Regions from separate parts of the Peribacillus sp. NPDC076916 genome, predicted to be linked through region 1. Evidence: riboswitches for the same ligand, from Rfam matches in the RefSeq annotation. Region 1 holds a riboswitch; each other region holds the start of a gene.
What was found. Region 1 has a riboswitch for cobalamin ahead of metE (5-methyltetrahydropteroyltriglutamate--homocysteine S-methyltransferase). Riboswitches for the same ligand answer to the same signal wherever they lie in the genome.
Positions count from the first base shown of each region.

Region 2: another riboswitch for cobalamin. It lies ahead of ACQKFG_RS03480 (ribonucleoside-diphosphate reductase subunit alpha); the one in region 1 lies ahead of metE (5-methyltetrahydropteroyltriglutamate--homocysteine S-methyltransferase).
Region 3: another riboswitch for cobalamin. It lies ahead of ACQKFG_RS19690 ((2Fe-2S) ferredoxin domain-containing protein); the one in region 1 lies ahead of metE (5-methyltetrahydropteroyltriglutamate--homocysteine S-methyltransferase).

Region 1 is NZ_JBNNIU010000005.1:4,377-7,826, forward strand. Features, by position in the region: gene ACQKFG_RS16795 (aminopeptidase) at 1-290, opposite strand, end outside; gene bcp (thioredoxin-dependent thiol peroxidase) at 302-772, opposite strand; gene ACQKFG_RS16805 (potassium channel family protein) at 835-1,254, opposite strand; cobalamin riboswitch at 1,494-1,686, shown strand; gene metE (5-methyltetrahydropteroyltriglutamate--homocysteine S-methyltransferase) at 1,831-3,450, shown strand, end outside.
Region 2 is NZ_JBNNIU010000001.1:689,692-693,141, reverse strand. Features, by position in the region: gene ACQKFG_RS03480 (ribonucleoside-diphosphate reductase subunit alpha) at 1-1,120, opposite strand, end outside; cobalamin riboswitch at 1,260-1,440, opposite strand; gene ACQKFG_RS03475 (manganese-dependent inorganic pyrophosphatase) at 1,734-2,663, shown strand; gene ACQKFG_RS03470 (hypothetical protein) at 2,762-2,908, opposite strand; gene ACQKFG_RS03465 (SulP family inorganic anion transporter) at 2,993-3,450, opposite strand, start outside.
Region 3 is NZ_JBNNIU010000007.1:115,770-119,219, forward strand. Features, by position in the region: gene cobJ (precorrin-3B C(17)-methyltransferase) at 1-1,110, opposite strand, end outside; gene ACQKFG_RS19690 ((2Fe-2S) ferredoxin domain-containing protein) at 1,125-1,493, opposite strand; cobalamin riboswitch at 1,644-1,834, opposite strand; cobalamin riboswitch at 2,037-2,230, shown strand; gene ACQKFG_RS19695 (hypothetical protein) at 2,214-2,384, shown strand; gene ACQKFG_RS19700 (energy-coupling factor ABC transporter permease) at 2,405-3,148, shown strand; gene ACQKFG_RS19705 (energy-coupling factor ABC transporter substrate-binding protein) at 3,150-3,450, shown strand, end outside; gene cbiQ (cobalt ECF transporter T component CbiQ) at 3,448-3,450, shown strand, end outside.

The DNA.
Region 1 (3,450 bases):
TCCCCTGTGATGATGATGACTGCATCGATATCCGTATATTTCTTCAGAGCCCATTGCGAAGATGTGTCAAGTTGTTCCTTCACATTCCCTTGTAACAGGTGGAGGCTTATCTCATCGTCTTCGAGTTCTACATATGGATAAGCACCCACTCTGTATATTTCATCAATCAGCTCTTTCAATAATGGTTTCGTGTTGATATGCCCCCGTATGAGGATTCTCTCTTTTGGCTGTATTTGTATCGAATGATGAATCAGCCTGGCTGCAAGCTTCGTTATTCGCTCATCCTTCATCTGCCTGTCCCTTATTTTTCGAGGTCGCGAAGAGTTTCAAGAGCTTCTTCGACGTGGCCTTTGACTTTTACTTTACGCCATTCTTTGACTACCTTACCAGCCTTATCTATCAGGAAAGTTGAACGTTCAATGCCCATATACTCCTTGCCAAAGTTCTTTTTCAATTGCCAAACATCAAATGATTCAGCCGCTTCATGATTTTCGTCAGCAAGCAGCAGAAAAGGCAATCCATGCTTTTCGATGAACTTTTCATGACGTGCCGCTGGATCTGGGCTGATACCAATAATGACCGCGTCCAATTCCTCGAATTGCTCATTATGGTCCCGGAAATCACAGGCCTCCGTCGTGCAACCTGGCGTCATGTCTTTTGGATAAAAATATAAAACAATGTTTTTCCCCTTAAAATCCGATAGGGAAACCATTTCACCATTGTTTGCAGGGAGTTTGAAATCAGGTGCTTTTTCTCCAATTTTAACAGTCATATTGAACCCTCCATTTCTTTCATTATGGTAAGAGTACCCAATAATCGAAAGAAACACAACTTTCATTTATCCTTCCTATCTTTCTGCTCCAAATCGATAACTGTCCGAATCACGAACGCTGCCGGCAGTGTATACCCGATGAAAGCCTGAATGGTAGCTATCATCCTTCCCATGCCAATCGGGGCTATATCTCCATAACCTACAGAAAACATCGTCATCGCACTAAAGTAAAAGGAAGTCTTCAACTGTTCATAGAAAGTGCCATCCAACCGATTGCCCATATCAAGAATCACCGAATGATTCTGAAGCTCGTATAATAAATAAATCAGTGCAAATCCAACCAATATCGTCGCATATAAATTGCCAAGCCACAGCATATCCTCCAGAGAAAACTTCTTTCCTCCCGACTCAACAAGAAATAACGTACGAATGCTCATCACCATGCAAAAAATGATTCCTGCAATCAAGATGTAGAAAGTCATCCCCAACGCCCCATTTCAATACGCCACTCCCTCTATACATACTCCCTGTCCAAACAATATATTCTTTTTTAGGAACAGACCTTATCCTCATCACCAACACACTCAAAAAACGGATTCTTTTCCCGAATCTCATGTTGACCCTTTTGGTTGGATATGTTAAGGTTGTCTAAATTTTTAAAATAGTTTTTATTTTAAAAATCTTCAACCTGCAAACAGTTTATAAAGGCAGGTTTTGTAAAATTTCATATGTGGAATTAGGTTCCTAATTATAAATTAGGATTAAAAGGGAAGTCCGGTGTAATTCCGGCACGGTCCCGCCACTGTAATGGGAGTGTTAGCGCCATCCAATATGCCACTGATCAACGGATCGGGAAGGCCCGCCGCTAATGATAATCCCTAAGTCAGGAGACCTGCCTATTTCAACAACACTGTTTTAACCTACGGGAGATAGGGAGGTGTTAGGGACCTTATAATTGTAAGTGGCATTCTGCGTGCCTCTTATTTTAAGCATTTCTAACTTTCTCTTTTGACGGTTAGGGATGCTTTTTTTATTGTTCAATAATATGAATTGGGAGGATGGGAATTTTGAAAAGCAGTAGTTTGGGTTACCCTCGAATCGGGGAAGATCGTGAATGGAAACGTACATTGGAAGCTTACTGGTCAGGTAAAATCGATGAAGCGGAATTTACGGCACAACTAAAAGCAATCCGTTTAGGCAACTTACAAAAACAGAAGCGGCGGGGCATTGATATCATTCCTGTCAACGACTTCACTTTCTATGATCAAATGCTCGATATGTCCGTCATGTTCGGTCTTGTTCCTGAACGTTATTCAGCCTATGAAGGCGGTAGCGTTCCCCTTTCCGTCTATTATTCAATGGCTCGCGGAAACAATGATGAAGTCGCTTCCGAAATGACGAAATGGTTCAATACGAACTATCACTATATTGTCCCTGAATTAAAACTGCCACAGCTGACTTTAACAGAAAATAAACCACTTGCAGCATATCGGGAAGCCAAGGAAAAGCTAGGGATTGAAACGAAGCCCGTGTTGATCGGACCTTATACCTTCATCTCCCTTTCCAAAGGCTTCAATAAACAAGAGATCCCTGGCATCATCTTGAGCTTGCTTCCCCTATACACGCAAATCCTGCGGGAGTTGGAGCAAGAAGGCGTGAAGTGGGTACAAATGGATGAACCTACTCTTGTTTCATCCATTTCCAAGGATGATATGCAAACTGTTACTTACCTCTATGAAAAGCTGAATGAAGCAGCACCAAACCTGAACATCATGCTACAAACATACTTTGATGCCGTGGAACACTACCAAGAAGTCATCGAATTAAAAGTCCAAGGAATCGGTCTTGATTTTGTACATGATAAAGGGAGGAATCTAAGTAATCTTGTAGCATTCGGCTTCCCGAAGGACAAAGTGCTTGCTGCAGGTGTGATTGACGGAAAAAACATTTGGCTATCTGATTTATCGAAAAAAATTCAATTGATCGAGACTCTTAAGAAAAAGGTAGCCGAAGACCAAATCTGGCTTCAGCCCTCTTGTTCCCTGCTTCATGTCCCAGTGACCGTTCGTAATGAATCCTCCCTTTCAAAAGAAGTGAAACAGGCCCTCGCTTTCGCTGACGAGAAACTTGAGGAAATCACACTCTTGGTCAAAGGGAATAATCAAGGCTTTGAAGCAATCGCCGAAAAAGTCGATGCCAATAAAATTACGGTTCAAACGTTAGCAAGTTCGAATGCACGGAATCATGGGACTGTACGATCGAAAGTCGAAAAGGTTAAAACCAGGACCGCCGGCCGTCAAATTCCATTTAAAGAGCGTTACCAAAAACAACAGGAATTTTTCAAATTGCCTTTCCTTCCTTCGACTACGATCGGTAGCTTTCCGCAGACACTTGAAGTTAAACAAGCACGCGGGAAATTCAAAAAAGGAGATTGGACCGCTCAGCAATATGAAACATTCGTTAACGAAGAAATCGGCAAATGGATTGAAATCCAAGAAGAAATCGGTTTGGATGTTCTCGTTCACGGGGAATTCGAACGGACGGATATGGTTGAATACTTCGGCCATAAGTTAGGCGGATTCGCCTTTCTGGAAAAGGGTTGGGTCCAATCCTATGGATCCCGCTGCGTAAAACCACCAGTCATCTATGGCGACATCCATTTCATCGAACCGATGACA
Region 2 (3,450 bases), on a different contig from region 1:
CAAGGGTTTGCTTAACGGTATGCGGATCGAAAAGATACCATTCTTTTCTGTCGCGTACAGCTTCCATGAATAAATCGGGTATGCATACGCCTGTAAAAATATCATGGGCTTTTAATCTGTCATCCCCGTTTTGTGTCTTTAAATCGAGGAAGCTCATGATATCTTTATGCCAGGCATCCAAGTAAATCGCGATGGCACCTTTACGTTGCCCCAATTGATCGACACTTACAGCTGTCTGGTTGAATAGTCGAATCCAGGGAGTCGTGCCGGAACTGTTTCCAGAGAAACCCCGGATATCAGAACCAAGCGATCGAACCTTACCGACGTAAAGACCTACTCCGCCGCCAAATTTAGATACTTTTGCTGCATCGTAGTTTGATAGGTAGATTCCGTCAATGGAATCTTCAATTGCGTCGATAAAGCAGGAGCTTAATTGTCCATGTGTTTTACCTGAATTGGAGAGTGTAGGAGTCGCAACGGTCATATAAAGATTGGACATGGCCCAGTATGCTTCTTTAATAAGTTGCAGGCGGTGCTCCGTTTTTTCCAATCGCATGATTTCCATCGCGATGATCATGAAACGTTCTTGTGGCAGTTCGTAGACCTTGTCCTTTTGAGGGCGGGCCAGATAGCGGTCGTTCAATAAGTAGATGCCTATGTACGAGAATAATTTATCTTTTTCCGGATCGATCACCGAACCCAATTCCTCAATTTCCGCTTTCGTATATGAAGATAGCAGTTCCGATTTATAAATAGGATAACGCTGACCTTCTGAAAGCTGGGAGAGTTCCGCGATCAGCTCATAGAATGGGCCATAACTCATGCCTTCATAGCCTCGATTGGCTTGTGCATCCCTATACATTGTATTCAACAGTTCTGCTGCAGCAACGAACGTCCAATCCGGAGCATCGATATCCACACTTTCAAGAGCGAGCTGAATCAGTTTTTTTGATGCCTGTTCTTCGGTTGAGTCACTTTTGCGATCTAGCCATTTTGTAAAACGCTTTTTGAACTTTTCCATATCGAGATGGCCTTCGAATTCCTTTGATAACATCTCGAGCTGGATGGACTTCGCTTCTGTGTCATTTTCACTTATGGTAGAGTTATATGTTTGAGTCATTAATAATCCTCCTTGTTGACTTTCTTCTAAAATAAAAAAACCGCCCAATGAATTGAGCGGATCAAACGATAGAATAAAAGAGCCATGAAAAAATAGCCGTTAAACTATCGTTTCATCATCTCAATCCCCGAAGAATAAGAAACGTGAAAAATTCAAGGCAGGTCTCCTGACTCATGATCATCCTACTTTGAGTCCTTCCCGTATAGAGAGCTATACAGTGGGTTTCTCATTTCGTCACATTTACAGTTGCGGGGACAGTTCCGGGTTTACACCGGATTCCCTTTTCAGCCATCACTGGCACCTTGGATTGTAAAAAATTCTATATATAGTTATTGGTAATGTTTATGTAATCAATATCTAGTATTTCTGCTTATATTATCGTAAGCCATATACGATGATAATTCAACTAATATATTTGAAAAAAACCAACCCTTATCTATTGACAAAGTGAGGGCAGAGTGCGAAGGAATGAAAGAATTTATTGGGGAATGGGTAATTCAAGCGCTGATTTTAGGCGATTTTGTGTTAAAATAAATTGTCTAGTGAAGGTGGCTCTCCCTTATTGCGATGAGGGGATTCGCGGAAAAATATTTAAGAAAAAGGGGATAAAATCTTGGAAAAAGTATTAGTTTTTGGACATAAAAACCCGGATACAGACACAATCTGTTCAGCAATCGCTTATGCAGACCTGAAAAAGCAGTTAGGTATCAACGCTGAACCAGTTCGTCTGGGTGAAGTGAATGGTGAAACCCAATATGCATTGGACCAATTCAAATTCGAAGCTCCCCGCCTTGTGGAAAAAGTCGCAGGGGAGGCTGAAGGTGTAATCCTGGTCGATCATAACGAACGCCAGCAAAGTGCTGAAGATATTGACCAAGTCCGTGTGTTGGAAGTTATCGACCATCACCGTATCGCTAACTTTGAAACAAGCGATCCACTATATTACCGGGCGGAACCAGTTGGCTGTACTGCAACCATTTTAAATAAAATTTATAAAGAAAATGGCATCGAAGTCCCTAAAGCAATCGCAGGTCTTATGTTGTCTGCCATCATTTCCGATTCGTTATTGTTCAAATCTCCTACATGCACGGAGCAAGACGTTGCAGCAGCAATGGAACTGGCTGCCATTGCGGGAGTCGACGCTGAAACATACGGCTTGGAAATGTTGAAAGCCGGAGCTGACTTGAGCGACAAAACGATTGCCCAGCTTATCACGCTTGATGCAAAGGAATTCTCCATGGGGATGGCTAAAGTGGAGATAGCACAGGTCAATGCTGTAGATCCGAACGAAGTCCTTGCTAAGCAAGCAGAATTGGAAGCGGCGATTGGAGAGGTCATCGCTGAGAAAGAATTGGACTTATTCCTATTTGTCGTAACGGATATCTTGACTAATGACTCTGCTGCCTTGGCGCTTGGTAAAGCAGCTTATGCAGTGGAAAAAGCATACGACGTTTCATTAAACAATAACATCGCCGTCTTAGAAGGCGTTGTATCTCGTAAAAAACAAATCGTGCCGATCTTAACGGACGTATTCAGCAAATAATACAGGAAAAGGGGGTGTTCATTAAAAACATGGACATCCTTTTTCTGTATATGCAAAAAAAGACTCAACCACCATTAAGTGTGGTTGAGTCTTTTTTCTTAATTCAAAGCTTCCTTTTCTTTTTCATAGGCAATGACAATCAGTTCTTTGTTGGCTTCCTCGCCAAGTCTGTTTTCAAAGCTTTTCAGTTCATTCAATAAATCCGGTGACAGATTTGCAGCTGTATAATCCTGCTCGGGTGTCATGCTTTTCGCCCCTTTCAAAAGGAAATAATTCATGTTATCTATTTTGTCGGTTTGAAAAGTTTCTATTCAACAAAACTTACTTCTTCAAGATATTTTACTTTCTGATGTGGCGAGTTTTTCAAGCAATAACGAACTTTCTTCATCCAGTCCTTGCACTTGGACAGGTATTCCCAGAAGCTGATATTTAAGGATAACCGTATCAACAGCACCAACTGCTGAAGCATCCCAGATTTTAGAATGGGAAAAGTCGATGACGATTGAATCGGCTTTTTCCTTGAAGTCGAACTTCGAAACAAAGTCCTGGACAGAAGCGAAAAATACCTGCCCGCTGATATGATAAATGGTTTTCTTAGCCTGAATATCTTCCGTTTTCACTACAGCCACTTTAGAAATTTTAGCGGAGAAGAAAATCATGCTCAAGAGCACTCCGGCAAATACCCCTTTTGATAAATCATGTGTATAAAGGACAATGAGGACCGTCACGATCATCACGGCTGCATCCGACTTTGGAGCTTTAGTGAGCCTCTTTAGGGAAGACCAGT
Region 3 (3,450 bases), on a different contig from region 1:
ATGATTTGGCGTGTATTCCATCGTGCCCTTTTCCCCGACAACTTCCGCAAGTGTCATCATTTGTTTGGGAGTGAATTGTTTATTCGCCACACCTGGACTAACGGCAAGTTCGAATACCGACTCCATTTTTTGCTGAACGATCGGCTCAAAGGATTGCTGAACGGTTTGCCCCTTGACTCTTGACAGTGCTTCCATTGCCATTTCAAAGGAATCTGGCTTCTTTTCAGGTGCTTTTGTAAGTAATCCAACTCCTCCAGAGGATTCGGTGAAGGCTTCTTGATCTAATGCCCACGGTTCCGCTTCTTTTTGCAGACGCTGATGCGGCTTCAATGGTTGCTTTTCCGAATTCAAAGTATATTTCCTCTGATACCCTCTTGGTGTGATGATTTTGTCATCATATAAAAAGGTGGATGAATTACCAATAATAACGGTGGTCAACATTCCAATATCGTGATTCAACATATCTTTCAAATTGGTTATGACAATATCCTGCCTATCTCGATATGCACTTTTCACCAACCCGACAGGTGTATCGGGCGAACGGTAGCTAAGGAGAATGTTCTGTGTTTCAACAATTTGTCTCGTCCGCCTGCCGCTGCGCGGATTATACAGGGCAATGACAAAGTCTGCCATTGCAGCTGCTTCAACCCTTTTAGCGATCAGTTCCCAAGGAGTTAAATGATCACTGAGGCTGATTGTACACGAATCGTGCATGACTGGTGCCCCAAGTAAAGATGCACAAGAGTTTATTGCAGAAATGCCAGGAATGACTTCAATGCCCACTCCAGTTTCTTCTTTCCAGCCTTTTTCAATCAATACTTCATAAACCAACCCAGCCATCCCGTAAACTCCAGCATCCCCGCTGGAGATTACCGCAACTTTCTTACCCAGCTCCGCTTGTTTCACTGCTTCCTGAGCACGTGATACCTCTTCAGTCATCCCCGTACTAATAATCGTTTGATCTGTAAGCAGTCCCTGAATGAGTTCAACATAAGTTTTATAACCAATGATGTAGTCACTTTCTTGAAGGGCTTCGACAGCACGTTTGGTAATGTGTTCAAAATTCCCTGGTCCAAAGCCCACGACGAATAATTTACCGTTTGTACTCATTAAGACATCTCCTTTCACGCTTTGTTCTTTGAAATACCCGTATGAGCAGGAAAATTTGGATTGGGTGCCATTTCCCCATCATTGAATTGGTAGATCATTTGTGGAACAAACTCCCCATCATCGATATGGCTGACAATTTGGCGACCGAAATCAGGTGTCTCCACTCGATACCAGTTTCCTTGAGGATAGGCAATCACAACGCAGGCATCCTTACATCTTCCGTTACACCGTGTCCTGGTTGTATGGATTTTCATGTCCAGTCCTTTGGAAGTAATTTCATCGCGAATCGCCTGGGTTACTTCTTCCCCGCCCTTTTTCATACAGCTGCTTCCATTACAAATCAACAGATGTGTATTTGTACCCATTAAGTTCCAAGTAGTCATGTTCTTCCTCCTGCGTTCAGGGAAAAGGCAAAATAAAAAACCTTAACATAAGAGTCAAGGTTTAAAAAAACTATATGGATGAGGAGCCCCAGGCAAGAATGCCCAATCTCCCAAAATCGTCATAGTCCTTCTACCTTTCCCTCCGAAAAGTATCATGCAATTTTAAAAGCAGGTTTCCTGGCTTACGCTTCATTTTACCTTGTCCCTTCCCGGCAACAATGCCAGTGGCTATCGACAATTTCATCAGCGTTTACAGTAGCGGGGGCTGCATCGGATTTTCACCGATTTCCCTATTATCCCTTGCTTATTCACACAAGGGCACTTTTAAAATGAAATATTTGGTTTTATTATACATTTCTAACTAACTTTATCTATCATATAACAACTTTATCAAAATTCAATAGTTTATTCCGACTGTTTAGAAAAGTTTAATAGTGTATATCCTGTCAACAAGCCTTTCCTTGCAACAAATTTAGTCAAAAAAAAAAAGATAGTGTAGCTGGAATTATTTCTTTATGGTACACTATACGAGAATTTTCTAAATAATTACATAAGTTTTATGGTGTTGAATTTTTCGGAATTCAGCTTAAAAGGGAAGCCGGTGAAAATCCGGAGCGGTCCCGCCACTGTAAAGGGGAGTCCTATTACTTTAACTATTCCACTGTCAAATGAGATGGGAAGGATGTAATGGGATGATGAACCAAAGCCAGGAGACCTGCCATGAAGCGTGAAACTGTTTCAACCTACGAGGATGGGTGTGCGGATCAGGCAGAAAGGCCCATGGTTGGTTTATGCTGCAAAATTCCTGTTCATTACGCACTTCTTTCCTTTGAGAGAAGTGCTTTTTATGTTGGGCGCGCCTTTCTTCTCAAGATTGATCAGAAAAATTAAAAGTTTTGAAAGGAGAAAGAATGAAAAGAACCAATTGGAAGACCATTTATTTTGTCATTTTACTGCTTTTCGTTCCAAAACGGGCAATGGCCATGCATATCATGGAGGGCTTTTTACCCATTGAATGGGCTATATTCTGGTGGGCCGTGACGCTTCCATTTTTAATCCTGGGTTACCGGTCCATTAGATCCAAAGTAAGGGAAAACCCAGAAACAAAAATGATGCTTGGCTTATCGGGTGCATTTGTATTCATTTTATCTGCCCTAAAGATTCCTTCCGTTACCGGAAGTTCGTCACACCCTACCGGAGTTGGTTTGGGCTCCATTTTATTCGGACCATTGGCCATGAGTGTCGTTGGCTCCATCGTTCTGTTATTTCAAGCCGTTTTACTGGCTCACGGAGGATTGACGACATTAGGGGCCAATGCATTTTCCATGGCCGTTTGCGGACCGCTCATTGCTTACTTCGTCTTCAAGGGCGCAACTAAATTAGGTTGGTCCTTTTCATTTTCCGTGTTCTTGGCTGCTGCTTTTGGAGATTTGGGAACCTATGTGGTAACTTCCATTCAACTTGCTCTTGCTTTTCCATCCGAGGTAGGAGGGTTCATGGCCTCTTTCAGTAAATTTGCAGGGATTTTTGCCCTGACCCAAATTCCCTTGGCAATCAGTGAGGGGTTATTGACAGTCGTCGTGATGAATTTCTTAAAAAAATACAATCTAGGCGAATTGAAATTGCTGCGAGTTTTATCTAAGGAGGCCCGTTAACATGAAAAAAAGTTTACTGTTGCTTTTCCTGGTCGTCGTTCTTGCTACCATACCGTTACTCACCCAACAAGGAACGGAATTTGGCGGTGCCGATGGAGAAGCTGAAAAAGCCATCACCAAAATCCAGCCGGAATACAAACCATGGTTCAACAGTATTTGGGAGCCGCCAGGTGCGGAAACCGAAAGTTTATTATTTGCGCTGCAAGCTGCAATCGGAGCCGGTTTCATTGGTTATTTCATAGGTGTAACGAGACAACGGAATAAACAAACCAAACAGGAAATTCCCGGAAAATCGAAGCATG